2 regions of the Ketobacter alkanivorans genome follow, and region 2 is predicted to be linked to the other one. Evidence: predicted binding sites of a transcription regulator. Region 2 holds the regulator's gene; the other holds the start of a gene.
The links. The regulator sigma-54, encoded in region 2, starts transcription at its own class of promoters, with help from an activator protein. The targets are predictions, from matches to a motif close to ANTGGCATNNANNTTGCTNT.

Region 1 (14,966 bases), 880 kb from region 2:
GAGTCAACCTTGGACGACACCTGGAACGCCATTCGCGTTGGCACGTTGGCCTTAATCAAACCGGTAATAACGTCCACCGATGGACGCTGAGTAGCCAGAATCAGGTGTATACCGGCAGCCCGCGCTTTCTGTGCAATACGAGCTATCTGTTCTTCGACCTTCTTGCCGACAATCATCATCATGTCGGCAAATTCATCCACCACCACCACAATAAACGGCAGCGCCTGCAACTCCTCTGGCTCCTGACAATCCAGATCCGGCTTGAACAAAGGATCTTTGATGGGCTCACCGGCTTTGATGGCATCCCTCACTTTCTTGTTGAAACCTGCCAGGTTGCGCACACCCATGGCTGCCATCAACCGATACCGGCGCTCCATTTCAGCCACACACCAACGCAACGCATTGGAGGCTTCCTTCATGTCGGTGACAACCGGCGTCAGCAGATGTGGAATGTTGTCATACACCGACAATTCCAACATCTTGGGATCGATCATAATCAGTCGCAGATCATCCGGTGTGGCCTTGAACAGCATACTGATCAGCATGGCATTCAACCCGACCGACTTACCAGAACCGGTGGTACCTGCAACCAGAAGGTGCGGCATTTTCTGCAGATCCGCCACCACAGGTTCGCCGGAAATATCCTTACCCAACGCGAGCACCAAAGGTGAGCTGACCCGCTCATACTCCTGAGACGCCACCACTTCACTGAGCCGAATGATCTCTCGATCTTCGTTGGGAATTTCAATGCCTACCACGGTTTTACCGGGGATAACTTCCACCACCCGCACGCTGATGACCGCCAGGGAACGGGCCAGATCCTTCGCCAGGTTGGTAATGCGGCTAACCTTCACGCCAGGCGCGGGCTGAATCTCGAAACGGGTGACAACCGGGCCGGGCATAACGTTCTCCACCTCGGCCTCTACATTAAAGTCCCGCAGCTTGATCTCCAGCAGTCGCGACATGCTTTCCAACGTCTCAGCGGAAAACCCTTTCTTGCCTTGCTTATCGGGCGCATCAAGTAACGCTATGGCGGGAAGATCACCGGTAACGGGGTTATCGAACAGGCTCTTCTGACGCTCTTTTTCTGCGCGCATACTGGGTTCTGGTTTAGGCTTGGGCAGCTCGATGACAGGGGGTTTACGCACCTCCTGTTTGGCTTTGTCTTTCTTCAGCGCCTCCTGACGTTGCTTAATCGCCAGTTTTGCGGCTTTCTCCTGCGCTTTTTTAGCGTTCGATTCTTCGCGAGCGTCGCGGCGTGCCTGCCATTTCTCTTTTAACGTGCTCAACCATTCATAAATGCTGATGGAAATTTTACCGGTTCCATCAATCACACCAATCCAGGACACATCGGCAAACATGGTAAGACCGATCAAAAACAACGCCAGCAAGACCAACGTCGAGCCCAGTGTATTTAAGGCATGCAAGGCAGCGCTGCCAACTTCAATCCCCAGAATGCCGCCAGCAGCGTTGCGTCCGGCGGAATCGATGTCCGGCAAGGACCCAGGAGCCACATCGAAATGGATATAAGCCAAACCCGACGCCGCCACCATGGTCATGGCAAAGCCCAGGAAGCGCAGGCCTGCCATCAGCCAGCTCCACTGCTTGTCTATATCCCGAAATACCAGCCAGGCCCGGTAGGCAATCAACAGCGGGAACAAATACGCGAGGTATCCAAACAGCGACATCAAGACATCAGAACACCAAGCTCCAGCGCGGCCGCCCAGGTTGTGAATGCTGCGACCACTGCCCAGGCTGCTCCAGCCGGGATCATGAACATCAAAGGATGCCAGCGCGATCATCAGGTAGAGGGACATGAAAAAGAGCACGATCATTGCTCCTTCACGCACGCCACGCACTAACAACACGATCCAGGGAGCGGGTTCCACTTGTCTCTGGGCTTGTTCTTTTTTCAAAAGATGACCCTATTCAGGATAATAAATTAGCTTTATTTTAGCGAAAAATCAGCCATTTGCACAAACTTCTCACAATTGACCTTAAGAAATTAGTGTAAGCGTCAATATCCACTTTCAAGGGACTATTCTAACAGAGCTGGCAGGACAATCTTACCTACTGAAACGTTGATTCCATCACTTAATGGAGGATATTCCCGCAGTTGCCCGATCCCCAAACGCTGAACGTAGGATAAAATAGCACCAGAGAGCGCTTCAGAAGCGGTACGTGGCACAGCGCCCGGCATATTGGTCACCCCCATATGCAACACACCCTCCTCGGTATACACCGGATCACGATAATCGGTGGCACGGATGGTCTCAACACAACCGCCCTGATCAATGGATATATCCACGATCAGGCCGCCATCGGGCATGGCCCGCACCATCTCTCGAGACACCACGTGAGGAGCCCTGGCCCCCGGCACCAACACCGCCCCCACCACCAAATCTGCATCCACCATAGCCTGAGCAATGGCCTCCTGATAAGAATACATACCGGTAATATTGGGGGCGATGGCCTCGATTGCGCGCAATGCATCGCCATTGCGATCAAACGCCACCACTTGCGCGCCGGTGGCAGCCGCCGCTCTGGCAGCGTTCTGGCCTGCCACCCCGGCACCAACGACCACAACCTTGCCCGGAGCCGCCCCGGCAACCCCGCCCAGCAGAACCCCTTTTCCACCCATGGATCGGTGCAGATAATGAACGCCCGCCTGCACCGCCACCCGACCTGCAATTTCACTCATGGGTGCCAACAAAGGCAACCGCTGCCCCAGCTGCACGGATTCGAATGCCACCGCGGTTAACCCGATATCACACAGCCTTTGGCTCAGCGCAGGGTTAGGGGCAAGATGCAGAAAACAAAACAGCAGGTGGTGCGCCTGCAGCAACGCCAGATCCCCCGCCACCGGCTCTTTCACTTTTACAATCAGTTGGCCTTGCGCAAACAGCTCGTTGGCACTGCTTGCTATGCGGGCCCCGGCTGCCAGATATTGGGCATCAGGATAACCGCTGAGCTCACCTGCAGAATGCTCCACCCACACTGTAAACCCCTGACTCACCAACTCAGCCACCGCATGGGGAACCAGCGCTACCCGCGCCTCCATGGGTTTAGTTTCCTTGGGCACACCGATCGTTAACAGCCTAGCCATAGTAGAATCCATCCAAATGTACATCAGCACTATACCCCATTATAGCCAGCCCCTATTCTGCTGATTTACAGGAACTATTTGCCTGCAACGTGGTAAATTAAGTATAAGTGTGCAAACCAATCCATACATCACGGCAACACCTGTGCCATCAAACTGGACATCGATTTAATGAGCGAAACCAAACACTGCCGCCTTCTAATACTGGGCTCCGGCCCCGCCGGTTACACTGCTGCGGTCTACGCTGCGCGAGCCAACCTCAACCCCGTCATCGTCACAGGGATCCAACCCGGTGGACAGCTCACAACCACCACCGAAGTGGACAACTGGCCTGGGGATCAGGATGGTGTGCAGGGGCCTGAGCTGATGGAGCGTATGAAGCAGCACGCAGAACGGTTCGAAACCGAAATCCTGTTTGATCACATCAATAAAACCGATCTCAGCAAGCGCCCGTTTACCCTCTATGGCGACAGCGCCACCTACACCTGTGATGCCCTGATTATCGCCACCGGTGCCTCTGCCCGCTATTTGGGCCTCGATTCCGAAGAAGCTTTCAAGGGCAAGGGCGTAAGCGCCTGTGCCACTTGCGACGGATTTTTCTATCGTAACCAGAAAGTCGCCGTCATTGGCGGCGGCAATACCGCCGTAGAAGAAGCCCTGTACCTGGCCAACATTGCCAAAGAAGTGGTCGTGGTTCACCGCCGCGAGACCTTCCGCTCCGAGAAAATACTGCGGGATCGCCTGCTGGATCGCGCTGCCAACGGCAACGTCACTCTTGAGCTCAACTATGTCCTCGATGAAGTTCTGGGCGACGACATGGGCGTTACCGGTATGCGCATCAAGCATGTCGACAGCGGCGAGACCAAAGACATCGATCTGCAGGGCGTATTCATCGCCATCGGCCACACCCCCAACACCGGCATTTTCGAAGGCCAGTTGGATATGGAAAACGGCTACCTGAAGATCAAAAGCGGCATCGAAGGCAATGCCACCGCCACCAACGTGGAAGGCGTATTTGCCGCAGGAGACGTCACCGATCACGTTTATCGCCAAGCCATCACCTCTGCCGGATTCGGCTGCATGGCGGCGCTGGACGCCGAAAAGTTTCTGGATGAAAACAGTTAACCGCTGCCTGTGATCAAGATCCCTGTCCTGGGCTTTCATACCCAGGACTTCCCCCCTATCGAGCACGCACTGGGTGATCCCAACGGTCTGCTGGCCGCCGGTGGAGATTTAACCCCTGAGCGTCTTGTTGATGCTTATTCAAAGGGCATATTTCCCTGGTTCGACGCCGACCAACCCATACTTTGGTGGTCCCCCAGCCCCCGAGCGGTATTGTTCCCCGATCAACTGCACATCTCCCGCAGCTTGAACAAAACCCTGCGCAAACAGCGCTATCACGTCACCATGGATGCAGCGTTTCCCGAGGTTATTCAGGCCTGCTCAGAGCCCAGGCAATACAGCGACGGCACCTGGATCACTGCTGAAATGATTGACGCCTACATTCACCTGCATGAGCTTGGCTACGCCCACTCTGTGGAGTCCTGGGAGGGAGATCATTTGGTGGGGGGCGTTTACGGCATTGCGCTGGGCAAAATATTCTTCGGCGAATCCATGTTCAGTCGCCAAACAGACGCCTCCAAAGTGGCGTTCGTTCACCTCGTAAACCAACTCAAGTGCTGGGGCTTTCAGCTTATTGACTGCCAGGTTGAAAACCCTCATCTGGTTAGCCTCGGTTCTACCAACATCCCCCGCCACCAGTTCAAAGCCATGCTGCAGCAACATGTTCCTGTAATTGATGATTTGCGCACCACCGTTCAGCCAAAATGGTCACTGAACTGGCAACATTGTGTCTAGCGACACTGGAAACATCCGGTAATTCGTTTAATACTGTATTAATGCACTAGTATGAGTGCCTACCGGCCACTTAACCATAAGATTTTTAAGGCTTTTGCGATTAGGCATATGACGGATCTCGCAGCAGTAAAATTTTTTGTTACTCCATTACATCAATGCAGTTATTTGCCTCGCAATGACGCTATCACCCTGTTTGCCGATCCGAAAGCCAACCTTGATCACAACCTTTACAGCGAACTGTCCGAAGTTGGGTTCAGACGCAGCGGCAACTACCTGTACCGACCTCACTGCCGTCAATGTTCTGCCTGCATACCGGTGCGCATCCCAGTGGAGCACTATCACCTGTCTCGCAAGCACAAACGCATCTGGAATCGAAACAGCGACCTCTCCATTAAACAAGTGCCTGCAGAATTCAATGATGAGCACTACGAACTCTATGCGCGCTACATCGAGGCCAAACATCGTGATGGCGACATGTACCCCCCCACCCCGGAGCAGTATGAATCCTTTTTGCTCAGCGATTGGGGCAAGACCTGTTTTTTCGAGTTTCGCGACCCCCAAGGCAAGCTGCTGGCGGTAGCGGTCAGCGACATCATGGAAAATGGCCTCTCTGCGGTATACACCTATTACTGCACCGAAAGCTCAAAACGCAGCCTGGGGGTAATGGCGGTTTTGTGGCAGATCGAAGAAACCAAAAGAATGGGTTTACCCGCACTTTATCTTGGATACTGGATAAAAGACTGCCAAAAAATGAAGTATAAAACCGAATATCGCCCGCTTGAGATGTATGTTAACAACCACTGGGTGTCGGTTTCTCTTTAATGAAATATTTCATTAAATCCAATATTTTCAAACAGTTATAATCAAAACCTCGAGCATTTTAAACCCCGCCTACGCCGCTGAATATTCCCTAAGCCACAATAAAGCCACTTTAGCTTTGATAAATGCCTGCTTTTACGGCAAAATTCACGCCTCGTTGGCAGCTCGACTGCCCAAAAACCGACTGCATTACCCATGCACTGAGAGGATATCACTGGATGTCGAAAGAAGATTCCATTGAAATGGAAGGTACCATTACTGATACCCTTCCCAACACCATGTTCCGTGTGGAACTGGACAACGGGCACGTTGTAACGGCCCACATTTCCGGAAAGATGCGCAAAAACTACATTCGCATACTCACCGGTGATCGCGTGAAAGTAGAGATGACACCTTACGATTTGTCGAAGGGCCGCATCACTTACCGCGTACGCTGATAAGCTTCAGCTAAAAAGCATTCAAAACAAAAACGAGCCCAGTAGGCTCGTTTTTGTCGTTTGTGATTGTGCTTAAATTTATCAGGCAGGCTCTGTATCGAATATCAGCTCGCCGTCTTCTTCGGAAATATGAACGGTACCGCCATTCTCTGATAGCTCGCCAAACAGAATCTTCTCTGCCAGCGGACGTTTCAGCTTCTCCTGAATCAAACGATTCATCGGGCGGGCACCCATATCCTTGTCGTAGCCTTTCTCTGCCAGCCAATTACGCGCAGCGTCATCCACATCCAACATAACACGCTTATCATCCAGCTGGGCCTGAAGCTCTGTAAGGAACTTGTCCACCACTCCCTTGATGATTTCCATATCCAGGTTGTGGAACTGAATAACGGAATCCAAACGGTTGCGGAACTCAGGTGTAAACATGCGCTTGATGGCTTCCATTCCGTCAGTAGTATGATCCTGCTGCGTGAAGCCGATAGAGGCTCTAGCAACCGACTCTGCACCGGCGTTGGTGGTCATAACCAGGATAACGTTGCGGAAATCCGCCTTGCGGCCGTTATTGTCAGTCAGGGTGCCGTGATCCATCACTTGCAGCAACAGGTTAAACACCTCTGGGTGAGCCTTCTCAATCTCATCCAGCAGCAGCACCGCATGGGGCGATTTAGTGACGGCTTCAGTCAACAGGCCGCCCTGATCAAAACCTACATACCCCGGAGGCGCACCAATCAAACGTGACACCGTGTGACGCTCCATGTACTCAGACATATCGAAGCGGATAAGCTCCATACCCATGACTTTCGCCAACTGCTTGGTAACCTCAGTTTTACCTACCCCAGTAGGGCCGGCAAACAGGAAGGATCCAATCGGACGATCGGGATGACTCAAACCAGCCCGAGCCAGTTTGATCGCACTTGAGAGCGCATCAATTGCATCATTCTGCCCAAACACCACCATCTTCAGATCGCGCTCAAGATTCGACAACAGCTCTTTGTCGTTGGCAGAAACCGTTTTTGGAGGAATGCGCGCAATCTTGGACACAATCGCTTCTACATCGGCAACCGAGATTACCTTCTTACGCTTGCTGGGTGGCAACAAACGCTGATAAGCACCGACCTCATCAATGACGTCAATGGCTTTGTCAGGCAAGTGCCGATCGTTAATATAGCGGGCCGATAACTCACAAGCCGCTTTCAGCGCTTTGTTAGAGTACTTGATATCATGATGCTCTTCGAAGCGCGACTTAAGACCTTTCAAAATTTCAAAAGTATCTTCAACGCTTGGCTCCACTACATCAATCTTCTGGAAGCGTCGAGCCAACGCCCGATCTTTCTCAAAGATGCCGCGGTATTCCTGGAATGTTGTGGAACCAATACACTTAATGTCACCGGAAGCCAGCATCGGCTTCAACAGATTCGAAGCATCCATCACACCGCCAGACGCAGCGCCTGCACCAATGATGGTATGAATCTCATCGATAAACAGGATGGCGTTAGACTTCTTCTGCAACTCGGCCAGCAAGGCTTTGAAGCGCTTCTCAAAATCACCACGGTATTTGGTACCAGCCAGCAACGCACCGAGATCCAGCGAAAACACTACGCAATCATCGATAGCGTCGGGCACTTCTTTGTCGACAATACGCTTGGCAAGGCCTTCGGCAATTGCCGTTTTACCGACACCGGGTTCACCGACTAACAGAGGGTTATTTTTGCGGCGACGACACAGAATCTGAACTGTGCGCTCGACCTCCTCATCGCGCCCCACCAGAGGATCGATTCGCCCTGCCATAGCCTGTTCATTCAAGTTGCTGGCGTAGGCCTCCAGTGGCGATTTACCGGCGCCTTCTGAAACCTGGTCATCCTCATGCACATCGTGACTGTGATCTTCCAGGTTGTGAGTTTCATCAGACACCTTGGAGATCCCGTGAGCGATGTAGTTCACCACATCAATACGGGCGACACTTTGCTTTTTGAGGAAATACACAGCTTGGCTTTCCTGCTCACTGAAGATTGCCACCAACACGTTAGCACCGGTGACCTCCTTCTTGCCGGAAGACTGCACGTGGAATACGGCCCGCTGCAACACGCGCTGAAAACCAAGCGTAGGCTGGGTTTCGCGATCGCTGTCGCTAGAGGGAATCAGTGGTGTGGTTTCATCCACAAAGTTGGCCAAATCTGAACGAAGCTCGTCCAGATCGGTTCCGCAGGCTTTCAGAACTGTTGATGCGGCTTCATTATCCAGCAATGCCAGCAGCAGGTGTTCAACAGTCATGTACTCATGACGCTTGGTACGAGCGTCTCTGAATGCCAGATTTAATGTGACTTCCAGATCTTTGCTTAACATCTCTTTACACCTTCATCCTCAGAATATCGACAACGACCCGTGGACAAACCGGTCTATTGAAACCTTTCCACTTCACACATCAAGGGATGTTGATTCTCCCTTGCAAACTTAATTATCTGCGCCACCTTAGTTTCCGCAACATCCTTGGTAAAGGTGCCACAACTGGCTCTTCCCTGGGTATGTACCGTCAACATAATCTGCGTGGCCTGCTCTCTATTCATGCCAAAGAACAACTGCAACACGTCTACTACAAATTCCATCGGCGTAAAGTCATCATCCAGCATCACTACTTTGTACAGCGGCGGCGGTGCCAGATCCGGCTTCGATTCCTCAACCGCAATGCCGTCATCAAGCTCCGTATCCGGACTGGATGGCTCGCCTCCCATGCTTTCCATCTTATTCAATGTTAGTAGAAGATCTTCGGCTTTACTCATAACCAGAAATCATAAAATCAGGGGTTAACATATTAAGTCCTCATAACTGACCCATATTCGGGCTACGCTGGTCAGCTCAACAGCAAAAACACTTGACTAATACTTCACAATCATGATGATTGGGGCTTGTGTTTAACAAAAGTTAACACAAATCACGTCTGCGAAGTACATTTCTTAGTGTTTGTACCTCGACAGTAAAAAATAATAACAATTGACTTATGGCTACCGACACTGAGGTAGTCCCAACAGAAGGACTTGAGTTATGGCAACCGGGAAAGTGAAATGGTTCAATAACGCCAAGGGTTACGGCTTCATTCGTCCGGACACAGGTGGAGAAGATTTGTTTGTTCATTACTCCTACATCTGCATGGATGGGTACAGAAGCCTGAAAGCGGGACAGCAAGTTACCTACGATGAAAGGGAAGCGCCAAAAGGTCTTCATGCCGTTAACATCGCGATTATCGGTATAGATCAAGATAGCACCTCCGAACAGGAAACCTACGCCGACGATCCAGTTGGTGCGACTGAGTTGCACCACACGATCCACGCCGAAGCCGTTTAATCAATCTCAATAACAACCACCCTCCCCGAGGGTGTCTTGTTATTTTAGACTGTAAAACGCTTTAAAGGTTTCAAAATCGCACATTTATCTGATTAATTTCAGACAGATGGCGAGGTTTGGGCTATTTGCTGAAACCAACGTTCGCCAACCCTGCACCCTAAAAAAGAAAAAGGCTGTTCAACGACAGCCTTTTCTTTTTTAACCGGGCGTTGATGCCGCTATCAGTCTTCCATGTGACTGATAATGGCATCACCAAACTCGGAACAACGCAACAGAGTTGCATCGGGCATCAAACGCTCAAAATCGTAGGTGACGGTTTTGGCTTCGATAGCGCCTTGCATACCATTGATAATAAGATCTGCCGCTTCAGTCCAACCCATGTGGCGCAACATCATCTCGGCCGAGAGGATCAAAGAGCCTGGGTTAACTTTGTCTTGGCCTGCATACTTGGGAGCAGTACCGTGAGTTGCTTCAAACACCGCAACACTGCCGCCGATATTGGCACCAGGGGCAATACCGATACCGCCCACTTCTGCCGCCAACGCATCAGAAATATAATCGCCATTGAGGTTCAGCGTTGCAATTACGCTGTACTCGTCAGGGCGCATTAAAATCTGCTGCAGGAAGGCATCTGCGATCACATCCTTAACAATGATGTCACGACCGGTTTTTGGGTTTTTGAAGGTGTGCCATGGGCCGCCATCCAGAGGCTCAGCACCAAAGCGTTCTACCGCCAATTCGTAACCCCAATCCTTAAAGGCACCCTCGGTGTATTTCATGATATTACCCTTGTGAACCAGGGTAACCGAGGTTTCATCGTTATCAATCGCGTACTGGATCGCTTTACGAACCAGGCGCTGGCTGCCTTCTTTTGAAACCGGCTTGATGCCTATACCACAACCTTCTGGGAAGCGGATTTTAGTCACGCCCATTTCTTCCTGTAGGAAGCGGATGACTTTCTTGGCTTGCTCGCTATCGGCTTTCCATTCGATACCGGCGTAGATGTCTTCCGAGTTCTCACGGAAAATCACCATGTTGGTTTTTTCTGGGCAATGCACCGGGCTTGGCACACCACGGAACCAGCGCACCGGGCGCTGACACACATACAAATCGAGTTCTTGACGCAGTGCCACGTTCAACGATCGAATACCGCCACCTACTGGTGTGGTGAGTGGGCCTTTGATACCCACGATGTATTCGCGCAACGCTTCAAAGGTTTCTTCTGGCATCCAATCATCGGGGCCATACACTTTCGTAGATTTTTCGCCGCAATAAACTTCCATCCATGCGATGGAACGCTTGTTGCCATAGGCTTTTTCTATTGCTGCGTCGGTAACTTTCAGCATTACCGGCGTGATATCCACACCGATCCCGTCTCCTTCGATATAAGGAATGATGGGATGGTTCGGGACATTCAGGGACAGGTCAGCGTTAACGGTGATTTTGTCACCATCTGCTGGGACCCTAATCTTTTGGTACCCCATGTCGTTTTTTACTCCCTATTTACATACAATTACGGTTTAGGTACGCGAAGTATACAGAATTCTGTGTATCTTCGCCTCATGAAATTCGCGATAACTGACCATTAATCAATCACATAATGTATAAGCCAACGCTGTCTTCAAATCGAATTATATTGCTTAATAAGCCCTTTCAAGTGCTATGTCAGTTTTCCCCTCACGAGGGCAAAACCACCCTTGCTGAGTATATCCAACAGCCGTCTATCTATCCTGCAGGTCGACTGGATTACGATTCTGAAGGACTCTTGTTACTGACCGGTGATGGCCAATTGCAACACCGCCTGACCGACCCCAAACACAAGCTGCCTAAAACCTATTGGGCTCAAGTGGAAGGAGAAGTTTCCGAGCAAGCACTGGCGCAATTGCGACACGGGGTAATGCTGAAAGATGGCAAAACCCGCGCGGCCTTGGCCGAAAGAATAAGCGAGCCAAGTGTGTTATGGCAGCGCAACCCGCCCATTCGACGCCGGGTCAATATTCCTACCAGCTGGATCCAACTGACCATCAGCGAAGGCCGTAACCGTCAAGTTAGACGCATGACCGCTGCGGTGGGCTACCCTACCCTGCGCCTGGTGCGCGCCGCAATTGGACCTTGGTCTATCGGGTCGTTACAGCCCGGTGAATCCTGCATCGAAACGGTGCCCGAGAATCTATTGAAAGCAGCCTCAAAAACCACATCTAACAAGCCCGCCAAATCACGCAAAGCCGCCCCTGAATCCAGCAAACAACAAAAGCCGCGTCACCAGCGCTCACGAGCCCGCTGATCTGAAACTTTCGCGTCCACCCATTGTGCGTCGCCTTGCGGGGTGACTTCTTTCTTCCAGAATGGTGCCTCTGTCTTGAGGAAATCCATGATGAAGCTGGCACCATCAAAAGCGGCTTCGCGATGACGAGCAGAAACCCCCACTAGTACGATCTGATCATGGTTAAGCAATTTGCCAACCCGGTGAATAATGGTGACCGCATCTAACTGCCACTTGCTTAGCGCCCGCTGCACAATCGTCTGCAACGTTTTCTGTGTCATGGCAGGATAATGCTCCAAAATGATGCCGTCGATGGCTCCATCCGCATTAAAATCGCGCACTAACCCGGTAAACAAAACGATTGCACCGCTGTTTTCGGATCGCTCCCGCAGGAGGTTGTATTCTGCGCCGACATCGAAACCCTGAGGCTCTACGCGAATGTTGATGAGGGTATCGACGCTCCCATGCACGTGAGTTTCCACATCAGCCTCCAGTAACCGGCGGAAAGTAAGCAATTTCGTCGCCATCTTCCACGGTCATTTGCGAATTCGCCATTTCCTGGTTTACTGCAATCAAAACATTGGGCTCAGACAGCGCTTGTTCGAACGCGGCACCCATGGCTTTGACAGTCGCAGTAAAACCCGCCACGTCGGATACACCGGCCGGTAATTCGATGTCCAGCTCAGCGCAACCGACCTGATCCCGCACGCGGGCAAAGAACAGTACTTTGATCATGTTGATTCCTTTTCTGCCTGCCAGTGGCCACTCTTTCCACCCAGCTTTTCAATCAGTCTGATCTGCTCAACCACCATGCCTTTATCAACCGCCTTGCACATGTCATACAGCGTTAAGGCCGCAACGGAAACCGCGGTCAGGGCCTCCATCTCGACGCCGGTGCGCCCTGCCAGCTTGCAAACTGCCGTGATAAGAACCGCATTCTGATCAAGTAGAGGCGTCAGCTCTACTTTTACCGATGACAGCATCAGTGGGTGACACAGAGGAATCAGGTCGCTGGTTTTTTTGGCTGCCTGAATGCCCGCGATACGAGCCACTGCAAACACGTCTCCTTTCTTGTGCTTGCCCTCAGTAATCAAGTTAAGGGTTTCAGCCTGCATTCTAACCAAGGCTTCTGCTGTTGCTTCCCGAGAGGTGATGTCTTTATCGGTGACATCCACCATGTTGGCGCGCCCTTGGGCGTCCAGATGTGTTAAATCAGTCATTTAGTGTGCTTAACAGGTATAAAGTAATGGATGCAGGCATACGCGGCTGACCGGCTGACCCACAGGCAAGGTTTCTATGGCAAATTACATTAAGAAACACTCTGTATTATGATGCTGCATCTGCCACAGGCTAAGCAGCAATATAGCGAAATGGAAAATAAAATGAAAACAACGGCATCAAAACATCGGGAAATTCGTTATTTTGGTTACCCCATTGACCCATCTCTGTATCAGCAGGTGATCGACACGATTACGGCGATCAATCTGGGAGGCGACACACGCAAACTGTGCGAACAGGCCGCAGAGACGCTGATTGCCATTACCGATGCAGGGTTTGACGCCTATTACGAACGCCCTGCTCAACTGGCGAATATCTCCTCTACCTTGAAACGAGCCACTGACGCCGGTATACACGCCGTTCAGAAAGGAATACATCTGGTTATCCGCAAACTCATCAAGAACCGTTCGATCAAGGATCTGGAGCGCCTGGCAAATAACTTTTCGTATCTGGTCTGTGTGGACGATACCGATGCCTCCAAGGCGTATGCCTGCTTCCAGTTGGAAGAGTCACTGTATCAACGGGTGGTTGCCAACATGAGGCGAGTGCATGAAGACCCCAATATCGAAAGCTACCGCCGTGATGTGATCGTATCCGTTGAGGATTTGATTGGGGCCGGTATCGACGTGTTCTACACCAAGCCAGTGTCGGAGGCCGATATTGGCAGAATCACCCGTAAAGCGGCCGATATAGGCATCAGCACTGTGCAAAAAGGCTCCAATGCCGTGGTTCACAGGCTGTTCAAAGACATGGACTACGCCACGCTTCTGCCGATGGCTGAATACTTCGAAACCCTGCTTCACTCCGAAGTACAGACCTACAAACGCCGTTTTATGAAGGCAGGGGCCTGATACGCAGAGCATTTAGGCCGCATTAGGGGGGCTGGCCTGCCCTAATGCGGTTCTGTTCCCACCTCTTTTAGGCTCCCTTCCAGCTGTTAACTCAATCAATACCGCCTATACCGGTTGGGAATTGATCCGAATTTGGGTAGAATTGCGCGTTCTTTGCAGCACAGACACTCAAACGACTTATGATCTGGACTCCTCATGCGACCGTGGCCACTATTGTGGAGCAGAACGGTAAATACCTGTTGGTGGAAGAAGTGGTAGACGGCGCTACTGTGCTTAACCAGCCCGCCGGCCATATCGAGGAACATGAATCCATTCAGGCTGCTGCGATCCGGGAAACCCTGGAAGAAACCGGCTGGCACGTCAAACTCACCGATCTGGTGGGTATCTATAATTACCACGCGCCCAACGGGGTCACCTATTATCGTTTCAGCTTCGCGGCCAAGGCCATCCAACAAGTACCCGATGCACCATTGGATGAGGGCATCATAGGGCCGGTTTGGCTGAGCCTGGATGAGCTGCAAGCCCGCCGCAGTCAATGGCGCAGCCCACTGGTTCAGCGCTGCATCGAAGACTTCGCAGCGGGTAAGCGCTATCCGCTTGATCTGATCTACGAGCACCCCAATGAGTAACGCAGGTAAAAAAGTCATCGTCGGTATGTCTGGCGGGGTCGACTCCTCGGTGGCGGCCTATGTATTGCTGCAGCAAGGCTATGCCGTAGAAGGCCTGTTCATGAAGAACTGGGATGAAGACGACGGCACCGAGTACTGCACTGCCCTTACCGATCTGGCCGACGCCCAACAGGTGGCCGATACCCTTGGCATCAAACTGCATACGGCTAATTTCGCCGCAGAATACTGGGATCGAGTATTTGAGCATTTTATCGAAGAGTACAGCGCTGGCCGCACCCCCAATCCGGACATCCTGTGCAACAAAGAGGTGAAGTTCCGCGCCTTTTTGGACTATGCGCTGACGCTGGGTGCCGATTTTATCGCCACTGGCCACTATGCCCGTAGAGGGGA
Region 2 (14,966 bases):
CGGTGCCTTCGCCGCGATCCAGTGCAATGGCGCTTTGGCCGTTGGAAAATTTCTTGGATTTGCCCAGATACAGCTTGGCGATATCGTCGGCCTGCAGGCTGGAATCGTTTGCCGGGTGAACAATAACAGCAATTTCCGCCAAAGTGATGCTTGATCCCAACATCGCTATCATTAAGACAGCTAACTTTGCAGTGGAAGTGAATATACTATTCATCATGGTACTTTCCTCCCTTAGAAGACGATGTTGGTCGCAACGGCGATAGATTGTGGTTTTGTATTGTCCGTTTTGTTATCAAGTTGATTGAGCTCTACTTTGATCGCTGCGGATGGATGGAAATTATAGCGTACGCCTATACCCATACCCTCAGAGTCCTTTTCACCTGAGAATACGTCTGGTAATCCAGCAAGAATGCCCGCTCTCGCACCATCTAGCGCTGGGACGCCTGTGATTGGGGCGGCATTGGCGAACTTCTCCACTTCGTCGGTTTTAGCGTTGTAATTATACTTCTCATAAGTGCCAAACACGGTGAATTGGTTGATACGGTATCCTGCAGATATATACCATGTGTCCCTGTCTTCCAGCGGTGCGTCATCTATCCTGACTTGTGTGTATTCGGCAACGGCAATGATATTGTCGTAGTCCGCAGAAAAACCGATGCCGGCGAATTGTGCCATGTCTTGGTCATATACAACTTTATCTGCAGTGTCGTCCAGGGTACCGGCCTGGTAGCCGGGTACGGCCAAGGCTAAGCCGGCGTCATAATCTTTGATTCCCTGGCTAAGCGTCGCGAGATCATCTACTGGTATATCAACTCTTGAGGTGAAGTAGGCGATACGGGCAGTAAACCAGTCGTAATTCACGCTCCAAGCACCGCCTACTTGGTTCAATATTCTGATTCTGCTTTCGTTCGTCCCATCGCCATCTAGATCGACGTCAGAATCCGACCTTCCGACCATCACGGTAACGCGAGAACTCCAATCTCCGATCTCGGTTAGATAGTCGAGAGTAATACCGTCCTGATTCTCAAAGCCCAGATCGTATACAGCCTGGGGAGGCCTAATCCAATGGTAAGCGTATCCGATATCCAGAAAATCGGAATACATGAAGTAGGGTACTCTCGAGCGCCCGGCTTTTAGTGAAAGTTCGTCGCTGATTTCGTAAGTGAGGTATGCCCAGGTAACTTTGGCATCGTAATCTTCATTACCTCTACCTACTATTTGACCAGTAATGGATAAGCCGTCGTCCAGGTCACCGCGGAACTGAATGCCATAATTGGTTTCTGGGGAAAAGCTTAAATCTTCATCGTAGCCATACAAACTACCATCTTCTGAGTCGCTAATCATTTGCCCTGCCACAATGTTGGCGAAGCCATCTATCCGGAGTTCCGTTGCCATGGCTGACCCGGCAGCGAGCCCCACAGCAGCAGCCAGCAGGCTGACCTTAAAGGTGTGTTTTTTCATCCTTTGCTCTCCTTGTTTTCGTGCAAATAGCTAAACACCTTTATAAGTTGTAGCTGATATGTAAAAAAATGCACAAAAAAAAGGCTTGCACCACTGATTTGGTGCAAGCCTTTTTGTAAAGCGCTGGAGGCTAGGCGTTACTTAGCGAAGTTTTCGTTCGCAAAATCCCAGTTCACCAGATTCCAGAAGCCTTCCAGGTATTTTGGACGGGCGTTACGGTAATCGATGTAGTAGGCGTGCTCCCACAGGTCAACAGTGATCAGCGGGGTGACACCGTCTTCAGTGATCGGGGTGCCAGCATTGCTGGTGTTGACGATGGCCAGTGAGCCATCAGCCTTTTTAACCAGCCAGGTCCAGCTGGAACCGAAGTTGTTCACGGCTGAATCGTTGAATTTGGCTTTGAAATCGGCAAATGAACCGAAAGCAGCATTGATAGCGTCTGCTACTGCACCAGTGGGTTCGCCGCCGCCATTGGGGCTGAGGCTGTGCCAGTAGAAGGTGTGGTTCCAGATCTGGGCTGCGTTGTTGAATACGCCGCCGGAGGAAGTCTTGATGATGTCTTCCAGGCTTTTGCCTTCGTATTCGGTGCCGGGAACCAGTCCGTTGAGTTTATCAACGTAAGTCTGGTGATGCTTACCGTAATGGAATTCCAGAGTTTCTGCAGAAATGGTCGGTGCCAGCGCGTCTTTTGCGTAAGGCAGTTCAGGCAAAGTGAAGGCCATGTTCATGTCCCCTCTTAAGTTAATGGTTGTCTCTACACACGGTTTAGAGGCAACACTTTAGCAGATTACTAGGGTATTTGTCAGACCTGTTGAGCGGCTAGCGAATTGATTTTTCTATTAAATCCATAGCTTTTGGCTATGAGAGGTGGTGTGGTTAGGTGTAGTAGAGTGTGGCCAGGCCAAGAAATGAGCAAAAGCCCACTACATCGGTCACCGTGGTTAAAATAACCCCGCCCGACAAAGCGGGATCGATGCCCATTTTATCCAATAGCATCGGCAGAGAGGCCCCGGCCATGGCGGCAATCAGCAGGTTGATGATCATCGCGGTGGCAAGTACGGCACCCAGCATGATGTCGTTAAACCAGAGGGTGGCAATGGTGCCCACTACGGCTGACCATAAGATCCCATTGAGAAACCCGACGGCCATCTCTTTGCTGATCAGCCAGCGAACGTTGGCTGATCCTACATGCCCTAAGGCCATGCCGCGAATGACCAAGGTGAGGGTTTGGTTGCCAGCGATGCCACCCATACTGGCGACGATGGGCATGAGCACGGCGAGCGCCACGACTTTTTCCAGTGTGCCTTCGAACAGGCCGATCATGTAGGAGGCGAGAAACGCAGTCAGCAGGTTGATGCCTAACCACACTGCGCGGCGGCGGGTGGTTTTCCATACAGGGGCGAAGGTGTCTTCATCCTCATCCATACCGGCCATGCTCATGAGGGAGTGGTCGGCACCTTCGAGGATAACGTCGACTACGTCATCGATGGTGATTCGGCCCAGCAGCACACCGTTATCATCCACCACCGGTGCGGTGACCAAATCCTCTCGTTCGAATGTCTGCGCTACTTCTCGGGCCGGGGTGGATGCGGGTATGGCTTTGGCATCGGTGTTCATTGCCTCGCGCACACTCATGCCGGGATCTTTGATCAGCAGTTTGGTGAGTGGCAGAATGCCGACAAATTGCCCGGTGCGATTGACTACGTGCAGGTTGTCAGTGGTGTCCGGCAGGGATTCATGGCGGCGCAGGTAACGCAGCACCACATCCAGCGATATGTCCGGGCGAATGGTGATGATGTCGGTGTCCATAAGGCCACCGGCAGTGTCTTCGGGATAGCCCAGGATGGTTTCGATGCGGTAGCGGTTTTGATCATCCAGTGAATCCAGTACCTGCCGCATGACGGTTTTGGGCAGTTCCTGCAACAGGTCGGCGAAGTCATCGGTGTCGAAGCCTTCGACCAGGCTGACAATGTCCTCTGTGTTGCGATGACGCAGAAAATGGGCAGCCAGTTCTTCATTTACGTATTGAAGAACTTCCCCTTCGTCTTCTTTGTCGATGAGCTGCCATAGCAGGTTACGGGCCCGCAACGGTGTGGATTCGATGAGCCTTGCCACTTCAGCCGGTGACATGCCCCGCAGCATGCGCCGAATTTCATCAAAGGCTCCGCTGTGGAGTGCATCCAGAAAGGCATGGAGCTGATCTTGGGTTTCATGGCTGGTTTGTGATTTGGCCACTGATCACCTCCTGTTGCTGGTATGTTAGGGTAGAGGGTATTCCTGAATTGGGTGGGCCATTCTAGCGAGTTGTGGATAAGATGACCAGAAGGAGCTTATTCGTCTTCGTCGAAGCGGTTGTTGATCAGGGTGGCCACGTGATCCCAGGCTTCTTCTGCGTCGGCACCTTTGATGGTGATCTGCAGTTCGGTGCCCTGACTGGCCGCCAGCATGAGAACAGACATGATGCTTTTGGCGTCGGCTTCTTGCCCGCTGCGGTTCAGTATTATTTTGCTTTCGAAGCGGGAGGCTGTGCCCACCAGTTTGGAGGCGGCGCGGGCGTGCAATCCCAGTTTGTTGATGATGGTAATGGATTTTTCCAGTTTCATAGTGGCTCACACAATTACAGCAGCCCTGATTAAAACAGCTTACAAGTCCCGGTGTCTAGCCTGAACATTGCCAAGGCGCGTTTTGAAGTACTGACACAGTTGTTCTGTGACGTACACTGAGCGATGTTGGCCTCCGGTGCAGCCAATGGAAACGGTCATGTAGCTGCGGTTGTTGGCAGCAAAGCGGGGCAGCCAGGTTTCTAGAAATGTGGTGAGGTCGTGCACCATCTCGGTTACCGGTTGATGGCCTTGCAAAAATTCCTGCACGCCTTGATCAAGGCCGCTTTGGCTGCGCAGCTGGCTGATCCAGTGTGGGTTGGGCAGGCAGCGCACATCGAATACCAGGTCGGCATCGGTGGGAATGCCATTTTTGAAACCGAATGACTGGAACAGTATGGCCATGCCATCCTGGTTTTCGGCCACTCGCATTTTGATTTGGTCGCGCAGTTCGTGCAGGGTGAGGTTGCTGGTGTCGATGATCAGGCTGGCGCTTGATGCTACCGGGTTCAGCATTTCCCGTTCGCGCACAATGGCTTCTTTGAGGGTGTTGGTGTCGTTACTGATGGGGTGGCGGCGACGGGTTTCGCTGAAGCGTTTTATCAGTGCTTCATCTCCGGCGTCCAGGTAGATAACCTGACTGTCGATGCCGTCTGCGGTTAGCTCTCGCAATACGTTGGGGAGTTTTTCCAGCTGGGTTACGCTGTTGCGGGCGTCTATGCCAATGGCAACTTCTTCGATGCGGGGGGCAGTGCGCGTTGCCAGCTCGCTCATCAGATCCCGCAACAATGTGACGGGGAGGTTGTCAACGCAGTAGTAGCCGATGTCCTCAAGCACGTGTAATGCAGTGGTTTTTCCTGATCCGGAGCGACCGCTGATTACGACCAGCTTCATGGCATATTACCTTTATACGGGAGTGACGAGGGCATCGTAGATGCTATCGGATGAATGTGCATTGCGCAGTGTGTTGCGGCGTGTTTCATCGTTAAACATGGCGGCGATTTTGGCGAGAACATTAAGATGTTCTTCATGCGCATCTTGCGGCACCAATAACACAAACAGCATGTCCACGGGTTCGTGATCAATGGAGTCGAAATCCACGCCACTTTCGAGTTTGATGAAGGCACCTATAACGTTGTTGCAATGCTGTGCACGGCAATGGGGGATGGCGATGCCTTTGCCCAGGCCTGTGCTGCCAAGCTTTTCCCTTGATATAAGACTGTCGAACAATTCGTTGGGGTCCAGTTCGGGGTACTGCTGGGCAATAAGCCCAGCAGCGGTTTCCAGAACTTTCTTTTTGCTGCCGCCAGGTACGTCTTCAAAAACCCGTTGCGGACTGATGATTTCAGCAAGTTCCATCGTTATCAATTAACCTTATTACAACCTTTGGAGTTAATCGCCTTGTTTACCAGCTCTTGGATTTTTCTTTGTGCTTCAGCACTTGGCGATCAAGTTTGTCGGTCATCATGTCGATGGCCGCATACATGTCTTCGGATTCGGCGTTGGCAAACAGGTCAGCGCCTTTTACATGAATTTTTGCTTCGGCTTTTTGTCGGTTCTTTTCGACACTCAGGATGGCTTGGATGCTGGTGATGTCGTCGGTATGGCGTTCGAGTTTTTGCATTTTATCGGCAACGTAGTCTTTCAGTGCGTCCGTAACGTCTACGTGATGTCCGCTGATATTGATTTGCATAGGCCACTCCTTAATCGTGGTTTGTTTTACTGCAACCCATTGGCTGGCGCGTTTGGGTTTGGTATAGCATCGGCCAGAAGGGCACCGATGATGTTCAACTCTGTATTCTATGACCAGAGGTCAAACCAATCGTTTCCTTTCATTGGAAGGGGGAATCATCATAGCCTCGCGGTATTTGGCGATCGTGCGCCGGGCAACCTTGATGTCCTGTTCCTCCAGTATGTTGGCAATTTTACTGTCGCTCAACGGTTTTTTTGGATTTTCTGCTGCAACCAGCTTCTTGATAATGGCGCGAATGGCGGTGGATGAACATTCGCCCCCCGAGGCAGTGCTGACGTGGCTGGAGAAGAAGTATTTCAGCTCAAATATGCCGCGGGGCGTATGCATGAATTTCTGTGTGGTTACTCGGGAGATGGTGGATTCGTGCATGCCTACGGCTTCGGCAATGTCGTGTAAAACCAATGGCTTCATGGACTCTTCGCCCTCTTCCAGAAAGCCGATCTGATATTCGACGATCTTGGTGGCTACTTTCAGCAGGGTTTCGTTACGGCTTTGTAAACTTTTGATAAACCAGCGGGCTTCCTGCAGGTTGTTTTTGAGGAAGGTGTTGTCGCTGCTGTTGTCGGCCCGCTGTATCAGGGAGGCGTAGCCACTGTTTACTCGCAGGCGGGGGGTGGCCTCCGGGTTCAGTTCTACTCGCCAGCGGCCTTTGTCTTTGCTGACAATGACATCGGGGATGACGTATTGGGTGTCATCGGATTCAATGCTGCTGCCTGGGTAGGGGTTCAGGGCCTGGATCAGCTCGATGGCGGCTTTTAAACGGGTTTCTGATAGCTTGCCCTTGCGCATGATGGTGGCAAAGTCGCGAGAGCCGAGGGCATCCAGAAACATTTCCACGACCAAAATAGCGTCTTCTCGGGTTGGGTCGCCTTTTGGCTCCTGTTTGAGCTGGATCAGCAGGCATTCCCGCAGGTCTCGGGCGGCCACACCGGGGGGATCAAATTGTTGAATGCGGTGCAGTACGGCCAGCACTTCTTCCAGTGAGATGGCGCTGCCGTCGTCGCCTTCTTCGGGTTCCAGTTGGATGCCCATGGCTTCCAGTTCGGCCTGCTGCAGGCGTACCAGGTCTGCCACTACGTCCTGCTGGGCGAGTACGCCGTCGCGGATGTCCTCTACGGATTGGGTGAGATAGCCTTTGGCATTGACGCCTTCAATGATGGCCATGGCGATCATGCGGTCCATGTCGGACATGTTGGTCAGGTTCAGCTGCCACATCAAGGAGTCATAGATTGATTCCGGGGCGCTGTTACGGCTGTCATAGTCGAAGTCATCGTCGTCGAAGCTGGTGCTGCCACCGGAACCTGCGGTGCCGTCGTATAAGGTATCCCAGTCGCTGTCCACGGGCAGCTCGCCGGGCATTTCTTTGCCTTCCAGGTCGACGGGGGCATCTTCGTTGGTGGTTGAGCTGGCTTCACTGCTGTCGCTGGACTGGGAAAAGTCCACGACAGGTTCTTTTTCGTTGGTGGTTTCGGTGCTTTTGTCGCTGGTATTTTGTTCGCTTGTGTCGCCGCTGTCGTTATCCGATCCTGACTCATCCACATCAAGTAGGGGGTTGGACTCCAGTGCTTCCTGAATTTCGGTTTGCAGATCCAGCGTGGAGAGCTGTAGCAAGCGTATGGCCTGCTGCAGCTGGGGCGTCATAGTAAGGTGTTGACCAATTTTGAGCTGTAAGGTTGGTTTCATTGATACCTAATTCAACTTCTTCAACGACCAGTTTTAGTGGGGTGTCACGGCCTTGTTGACGTTTTAGGCAGCCAATTATTGGCCTGTTTTCAACAGCTTAGTTGGGCCGTATTTCAACTGCGATGCTTTAATTGTAAGAGCAGTCAGCCCGCAAAGCAATTTACATGCCTGAAATTACTTAGAACTTTTACATATGAAATTGGTTGCCCAGATAAACCTCGCGTACTTTCTGGTTTTGCAGGATGAGTGAGGGCTCACCTTCGGCGATAATATGGCCCTCACTGACGATAAAGGCTTTCTCGCAAATGTCGAGGGTGTCCCGCACGTTGTGGTCGGTGATCAGTACGCCCAAGCCGCGATCCCGCAGATGGCTGATAATCTGTTTAATATCCGCAACGGAAATGGGGTCGACCCCGGCGAAGGGCTCATCCAGCAGGATGAAGGCGGGGTCGGTGGCCAGTGCCCGTGCGATTTCTACCCGGCGGCGCTCACCACCGGACAGGGCCATACCCTGGGATTCGGCAATGTGGCCAATGTGGAACTCCGCCAGCAGTTCGTCCAGTTTGGCCTGGCGCTGCTTTTTGTTCAGGTCTTTGCGTGTTTCCAGAATCGCCATGATGTTCTCTTTTACCTTGAGGCGGCGAAAGATGGAGGCTTCCTGGGGCAAGTAGCCGATGCCTTTGGCGGCGCGCCCGTGCATGGGCAGGTGGGTGATTTCGGTATCGTCTATCACGATGCGGCCTTTGTCTTGGGGGACTATGCCGATGATCATGTAGAAACAGGTGGTCTTACCGGCACCGTTAGGGCCCAGTAGCCCGACGATCTGGCCACTTTCGATGGTGATGGAGACATCTTCCACCACGGCGCGACCTTTGTAGCTTTTGGCTAGATTGGATGCTGTCAGGCGGCTCATGATGCAGGTATGGCCTTTTCTGTTGGGGCGGGAGCAGGCGCTGTTTGCGGTGCAGGCTCTGCCGCCGATGGCAGAATCATTTCCACTCGGCCTTTTATGTCGCCGGGCTGGTGATCCTGGGTCTGTCCCAGTGCTTGCAAGCGCTGGCTTTGGATTTCGTAAACGATCTCTTCGCCGCGAAAGATGTTTTCGCCTTGCACGATGGAAGCCTTGCGTTTTAGCAGGAGTTTCTGATCGCGCACCATGTAATCGATGTTTTTGGCTTTGGCGATGACTTCCGCCTGGTTGGGCTCGGGTACCTGTGAGAACAGGGCGGGATCACCTTCAGCCATAACGATATCCACTTTGCCGTTTTCGGTTCTGATTTTCAGGGAGTCGGCAGCGATGCGAAGGGTGCCCTGAGTCAATACCACGTTGCCGGTGTAGAGTGCGGTGCCGTCTTTTTCGTCAATTACGGCGGTGTCTGCGACAATTTTCAGCGGCTGTTGGCGATCGCTGTCCAGCGCCTGTGCCACGGGGGCTGCGCTTAGCAGGATCATCCAGCAGGTCAGCTGTTTAAGATTTTTCAGGTTCATAAATACTGGTGACTTTGTGGCGTAACGTAATTCGGTTGTTGGTAAGGTCTGCATCCAGCCCGGTTGCCTCTATATAGACGCCGCTTTGCCTGATCACGACTTTGTCGTCGGTGGTGGCGTAGGATTCCCGCGGATAGAGTATGAGGGTTTCTGTTTCCAGTACGGCGGCTTCCCGCACGCCCTGCTGAACAACGGTAACATTGCCGGAGAGGTTCAATTTGTTGGCTTCGTTATCAGAGGTGGCGCTGGCAGCGCTGGTTTTCCAGGATTCTTGTTGCTGCTCAAAGAAGGTGATGGTGGGTTTGACCATCAGGTTGCGATTGCTGGCAACGTACTGAAGCATGGATTCTGCATCCAGCAGAAACTCTTTGTTGCCGTGTTTGTCGTAGCTGTGCTGCTGCAATTCTATGGCGACCATGTCGGGTTGGTCGTAGGTGGTGCTTGCATGCTGTTTGGGGCTGAACCACTGATCCCATTTCATGTAGGTGTAGGTGCCCACCACGAAAAGTGCTAGAAACAAGCTGCTTAGAATCAGTTGGTTTTGTTGTTTCATCAGCTCAGATAGGGTTCCAGAATGGAATTGAGGTTACCTTGGGCCAGCATCAGCCAGTCACAGAATTCTCGCACCGCTCCGTCGCCACCTTTGGCTTCGGTGATAAGATCTGCGTGTTGTCGCACGATAGGCAAGGCATCGGAGACCGTGACGCCCAGCCCCGCCAGTCGAATGGCGGGCAGGTCGGGTAGGTCGTCGCCCATGTAGGCTACCTGATCTACACTCAGGCCTTCTTGTTGCATGAGTTCCTGCAGTGCGATTTTTTTGTCTTCGCGACCCTGAATCAGTTTGCCGATTTTTAAGTCGCGGGCGCGGCGGTTCACCAGCTCTGAGGTGCGGCCGGTGATGATGGCCACTTCCACACCAGAGTCTCGCAGTAACTTCAGGCCCAGGCCGTCTTTTACGTTGAAGGCTTTGATCTCATCGCCGAGGCTGGTGAAGTAGAGGCGGCCATCGGTCATGATGCCATCAATGTCAAAGGCCACCAGTTTGATGGCTTGGGCTTTGCGTTGCAGCTCTTCGGTCATCATTCTTATACCACTCCTGCGCGCAGCAGGTCGTGCATGTTGAGTGCGCCAACCGGTTTGTTGTTGTCCACTACCATCAGGGCGGTGATTTTGCTTTTGTCCATTATGTTCAGTGCTTCCACCGCCAGTATGTGGGGGTGAATGGTCTTGGGGTTTTTGGACATAACGTCTTCAATCATGGTGGTCTGGATGTCCATGCCCTGATCCAGCATGCGACGCAGATCGCCATCGGTAAAGATGCCCACCAGTTCGTCGTTGTCGTTGAGGATGCCGGTCATTCCCAGGCCTTTGCTGCTCATTTCCAGCAGCGCCCGGCTGATGGTGACGCCTTGTTTGATCAGGGGGATTTTGTCCCCTACATGCATGATGTGTTCAACCAGCAATAACAGGCGGCGACCCAGGCTGCCACCGGGGTGAGACAGTGCAAAGTCATCGGCAGTGAAGCCGCGTGCTTCCAGCAGTGCCACCGCCAGTGCATCTCCCATGACCAATGTGGCGGTGGTGCTTGCAGTGGGCGCCAGGCCCAGGGAGCAGGCCTCTTCTTTGACGCTGATGTCCAGGTGTACGTCGGCCTGTGTGGCCAGCATGGATTTGGCATCGCCAGCCATGCTGATCAGGGGGGCACCTTTGCGCTTGATGAGGGGCACAATGTTCAGGACTTCCTCGGTTTTACCTGAGTTGGAGATACCGATTACGACATCATCGCCGGTGATCATGCCCAGGTCGCCGTGGCTGGCTTCTCCGGGATGAACGAAAAAGGCCGGGGTGCCGGTGCTGGCCAGAGTGGCTGCAATTTTGTTACCCACATGGCCGGACTTGCCCATACCGGTCACAATGACGCGGCCTTTGCATTGCAGAATCAGTTGGCAGGCTTTCTTGAAGTTGTCATCAATGCGTTCTTTGAGCGCCAGGGCCGCACTGGCCTCGATTTCAATAACTCGTTGACCTGATTGGATAAAGTCAAAGTTGTCGTGATTTGTGCTCATTCTCGTCCCAGTGGTGTTCGATGGTTCAAATCGGTTAACTAACTGCGTTATGTTCACAGTGTAAACTAAATGGCCTCAGGCGGTAACGCTCTGCTGATACAGATATCCAAGATAACCGACGTAGGCTGTCAGCAGAATGAGCCCCTCCAGCTTGGATAGCTGGCGTTTCTTGCGGGGCCACCATATAAAGGCCGCCAGCAGCAGAGTGATGGCAGCCATGGTGCCATAATCACGCACCAGGCTTACGGGGGTCACTTCAATGGGGAAGATAACGGCTCCGGCAGACAGTACTGCCAGCAGGTTCAGTATGTTGGAGCCAATTATGTTGCCCAGGGCAATGTCGTGTTGCTTGCGCAGGGCGCTGGCAACGGAGGCCGCCAGCTCCGGCAGGCTGGTGCCGATGGCGACAATGGTCAGCCCGATGATGACTTCGCTGACCTGGAGGGCGGTGGCTACTTCTATGGCTCCCCAAACCAGAATGCGGGATGATCCGATCAGTACTGTTGTGCCCACTATGAACCAAAAGATGGATTGTTTCAGCGGCAGGTCTGGAATGCTTTCTTCTATGTCTGGTGTGATCAGTTCGTCGCTGTGTTCTTTTTTGTAGCGGAACATCAGGTACATGAGCAGTATCAGCATGGCCATCATGGCCAGTCCGTCCTGCATGGAAATGAGGTTGTCGCTGCACAGGAAGCCAACGACAGCAGTGACCGCCAGCAAGGCAGGCAGGTCTTCTTTGAGCAGGCCGGAGGTAACGGGTAAGGCGGCGATCAATGCCGTTACGCCCAACACCAGGCCAATATTGGCGATGTTGGAACCAATGGCATTGCCCAGGGCAAGTTCGGGTGCTTCTTCCAGGGCGGCCATGATGGACACCACGATCTCCGGTGCAGAGGTGCCTAAGGCGACGATGGTGAGCCCGATCATGGCTTTGGACATGCCCAGGCCTTCCGCCAGCCCTACTGCACCGTCTACAAATTTATCCGAGCTCCAGACCAGTAAAACAAGTCCGGCAACAATGGCAAAAAAGGCAAGCAGCATGACTGAAAATCCTCAGATGAAGTCGGCATGCAATGTAATGAGAAAGCGCACACCATGCAAGGGTGAACAGTCGTTTTTCCTTTTACGGACATAGTGATATAGTTCTGCACCTTATTCTAGTGGGATTGCTCCCTAGTGGAACTGGAACGAACCGGGAAACAGCAGCTGCATGGCATCTGATTCAGCACCAATCGATCAAACCGACGCTAAAAACTATGTCGAAATCAGCGATATGACGTTCATGCGCGGTGATCGAACTATTTACAACAATGTAAATATCGATATTCCCAAGGGCAAGGTCACCGCCATCATGGGGCCCAGCGGTACCGGTAAAACCACCTTGTTGCGCCTGATCGGGGGGCAGCTGAAGCCGGACACGGGTAAAATTATTGTCGATGGCCACAATGTTCCGGATCTTGGTCGCAGTGAATTGTTCGATGTGCGCAGTAAGATGGGCATGCTGTTTCAGAGCGGAGCGCTGTTCACGGATTTGTCGGTGTATGAGAACGTTGCTTTCCCCCTGCGGGTGCACACCGACCTGCCCGAAGACATGATTCGCGATATTGTCTTGATGAAATTACAGGCAGTAGGGCTGCGTGGTGCCAAGCATCTGATGCCCAGCGAACTGTCTGGCGGGATGGCACGGCGGGCGGCATTGGCGCGGGCCATTGCGCTGGATCCGGATCTGGTTATGTACGATGAGCCCTTTGCGGGGCAGGATCCCATGGCCATGGGGGTGGTTGTGCAGCTGATACGGCTGTTAAATGATGCGTTGGGCCATACCAGCATTGTGGTGTCCCATGATGTACAGGAGGCTGCCAGCATTGCCGATTACATTTATGTGATTTCCGGCGGTGAGGTGATCGGCCGCGGCAGTGCCGACGAAGTTATGAATTCTGATCTGCCCATGGTACGTCAGTTTATGCAGGGGCTGCCGGATGGGCCGGTTCCTTTCCACTTTCCAGCACCGAGCCTGGAAGACGATTTTCTCAGAGGCAGTTCATTGTGATAGATCGAATTGCAGCATTTGGCCGTTCCGGGCTGGAGATGCTTGAGGCCCTGGGTCGCTCCGGGCTGTTTCTGTTCCACTCGCTGTGGGCGCTGCCGGATCTGCGCACCAATGCGCCGTTATTGGTCAGGCAGATCTATTCGGTGGGTGTGCTCTCCATGGTCATTATATTGGTGTCCGGCCTGTTCATTGGCATGGTGCTGGCCTTGCAGGGCTATAACATTCTCAATCGATACGGCAGTGAGCAGGCGCTGGGTCAAATGGTGGCGCTGACCCTGTTGCGGGAGCTGGGGCCAGTGGTGACCGCGTTGTTGTTTGCCGGGCGGGCGGGGTCTGCGCTGACCGCAGAGATCGGCCTGATGAAGGCAACCGAACAGTTGGCCAGCTTGGAAATGATTGGTGTAGACCCTTTGCGCCGCATCGTATCACCCCGCTTTTGGGCCGGTTTTATCTGTATGCCCACGTTGGCCATTATCTTCTCCAGTGTGGGGGTGATGGGTGCCTATGTGGTGGGAGTGCTGTGGTTGGGCGTAGACGGCGGCTCCTTCTGGTCCAATATGCAGAGCAGTGTGGAGTGGGGTGATGACGTGATGAATGGCTTCATCAAAAGCGTCGTATTCGGCATTGTGGTTACCTGGGTCGCGGTATTCCAGGGCTACGATACAGTGCCCACTTCCGAAGGTATCAGTCGGGCTACCACCCGTACGGTGGTTTATGCCTCCCTGGCGGTACTGGGATTAGACTTTATTTTAACCGCAGTCATGTTTGGAGAACTGTAAAATGCGCATGCGTACCTTGGAGTTGGCGGTTGGTGGATTCATGCTGATTGGCTTGCTGGCAATAATATTTCTGGCTCTGCGGGTGAGTGGCCTGTCGATGAACTCTGCTGAAGAGGTGTATCGCATCTCTGCCAAGTTCGAGAACATTGGCGGTCTGACCGCGCGGGCCAAAGTGACCATGGCGGGCGTCACAATCGGCCGGGTTACTAATATCTATCTGGATCGGGAAGACTTCGTCGGGGTAGTGGAAATGGAAATCTACAAAAATGTGGACAACCTTTCCAGCGACACCAGTGCTGCTATTTTGACCGCTGGGGTGCTGGGCGAGAAGTACATAGGCCTCAGCCAAGGCGCCGAGCTTGAGAACCTGGTGGAAGGCAGCGAAATCTACAACACCCAGTCAGCATTGGTGCTGGAAGATCTGATTGCCAAGTTTCTGGTGGGAAGAGTATCCGATGAGCCCTAGCAGCAATGGGCTGTCCGGCCTTGGTGTAAGCCTGATCCGGGTGAGCGATAATCAATTGGCCATCAGTGGCGACATGCTGTTTGCCTCCGCCACCCGCTTGCGCAGTGAAGGTCAGAAGCTGATTCCCGGTATGGCGGATCGAATCAGTGTCGATTTGTCTCAGGTTGGGCGGGTTGGCAGTGTGGGGATCTCGGTATTGATGTGCTGGTTACGCATGGCCCAGGTGCTGGGTAAGACGCTGGTTTTTGTCAATGCGCCGGACGATATGCTGGACGTAAGCCGGGTCAGCAGTCTGGATACGGTGATTCCCTTTTCTTCCTGATTTTAGCGTCGAATTTGTTTACAATGTCGCCTTTCAAACCCCAACGATCCCGGGTAGTTCTAAATGATCACAGCCGAAGATATTCAACAGCGCCTCGAAAGCGGTATTGAGGGTGCTCAGGCCATGGTACGACTGGACGGCAATAAATGCCTCGTCGCCGTGGCTTCTGCAGCCTTTGAGGGCTTGCGTTCCGTTAAAAAACAACAGTTGGTATATGCCTGCCTGAACGAACTGATTGCCAGTGGCGAACTGCACGCCGTCAGCATGCATACCTACACCCCATCCGAGTGGGAATCCC

Region 1: the regulator sigma-54 is predicted to act here: its motif matches at 1,954-1,973, upstream of Kalk_RS21140 (DNA translocase FtsK).

What each region holds. Positions count from the first base shown of each region.
Region 1 covers NZ_CP022684.1:4,898,663-4,913,628, reverse strand. The annotation lists gene Kalk_RS21140 (DNA translocase FtsK) at 1-1,835, opposite strand, end outside; gene Kalk_RS21135 (alanine dehydrogenase) at 2,039-3,106, opposite strand; gene trxB (thioredoxin-disulfide reductase) at 3,275-4,228, shown strand; gene aat (leucyl/phenylalanyl-tRNA--protein transferase) at 4,247-4,960, shown strand; gene Kalk_RS21120 (arginyltransferase) at 5,069-5,782, shown strand; gene infA (translation initiation factor IF-1) at 5,998-6,216, shown strand; gene clpA (ATP-dependent Clp protease ATP-binding subunit ClpA) at 6,298-8,559, opposite strand; gene clpS (ATP-dependent Clp protease adapter ClpS) at 8,613-8,954, opposite strand; gene Kalk_RS21100 (cold-shock protein) at 9,256-9,555, shown strand; gene icd (NADP-dependent isocitrate dehydrogenase) at 9,777-11,039, opposite strand; gene Kalk_RS21090 (pseudouridine synthase) at 11,156-11,839, shown strand; gene moaE (molybdopterin synthase catalytic subunit MoaE) at 11,815-12,300, opposite strand; gene moaD (molybdopterin converting factor subunit 1) at 12,302-12,553, opposite strand; gene moaC (cyclic pyranopterin monophosphate synthase MoaC) at 12,550-13,038, opposite strand; gene Kalk_RS21070 (hypothetical protein) at 13,201-13,947, shown strand; gene Kalk_RS21065 (NUDIX hydrolase) at 14,127-14,576, shown strand; gene mnmA (tRNA 2-thiouridine(34) synthase MnmA) at 14,569-14,966, shown strand, end outside.
Region 2 covers NZ_CP022684.1:4,021,474-4,036,439, forward strand. The annotation lists gene Kalk_RS17175 (type 2 periplasmic-binding domain-containing protein) at 1-217, opposite strand, end outside; gene Kalk_RS17180 (porin) at 232-1,461, opposite strand; gene sodB (superoxide dismutase [Fe]) at 1,599-2,183, opposite strand; gene mgtE (magnesium transporter) at 2,338-3,696, opposite strand; gene Kalk_RS17195 (HPr family phosphocarrier protein) at 3,792-4,064, opposite strand; gene rapZ (RNase adapter RapZ) at 4,104-4,955, opposite strand; gene ptsN (PTS IIA-like nitrogen regulatory protein PtsN) at 4,968-5,420, opposite strand; gene hpf (ribosome hibernation-promoting factor, HPF/YfiA family) at 5,467-5,754, opposite strand; gene Kalk_RS17215 (RNA polymerase factor sigma-54) at 5,875-7,497, opposite strand; gene lptB (LPS export ABC transporter ATP-binding protein) at 7,685-8,410, opposite strand; gene lptA (lipopolysaccharide transport periplasmic protein LptA) at 8,407-8,985, opposite strand; gene lptC (LPS export ABC transporter periplasmic protein LptC) at 8,966-9,538, opposite strand; gene Kalk_RS17235 (KdsC family phosphatase) at 9,538-10,068, opposite strand; gene Kalk_RS17240 (KpsF/GutQ family sugar-phosphate isomerase) at 10,071-11,051, opposite strand; gene Kalk_RS17245 (calcium/sodium antiporter) at 11,127-12,092, opposite strand; gene Kalk_RS17250 (ATP-binding cassette domain-containing protein) at 12,262-13,101, shown strand; gene mlaE (lipid asymmetry maintenance ABC transporter permease subunit MlaE) at 13,098-13,880, shown strand; gene mlaD (outer membrane lipid asymmetry maintenance protein MlaD) at 13,882-14,346, shown strand; gene Kalk_RS17265 (STAS domain-containing protein) at 14,336-14,668, shown strand; gene Kalk_RS17270 (BolA family protein) at 14,732-14,966, shown strand, end outside.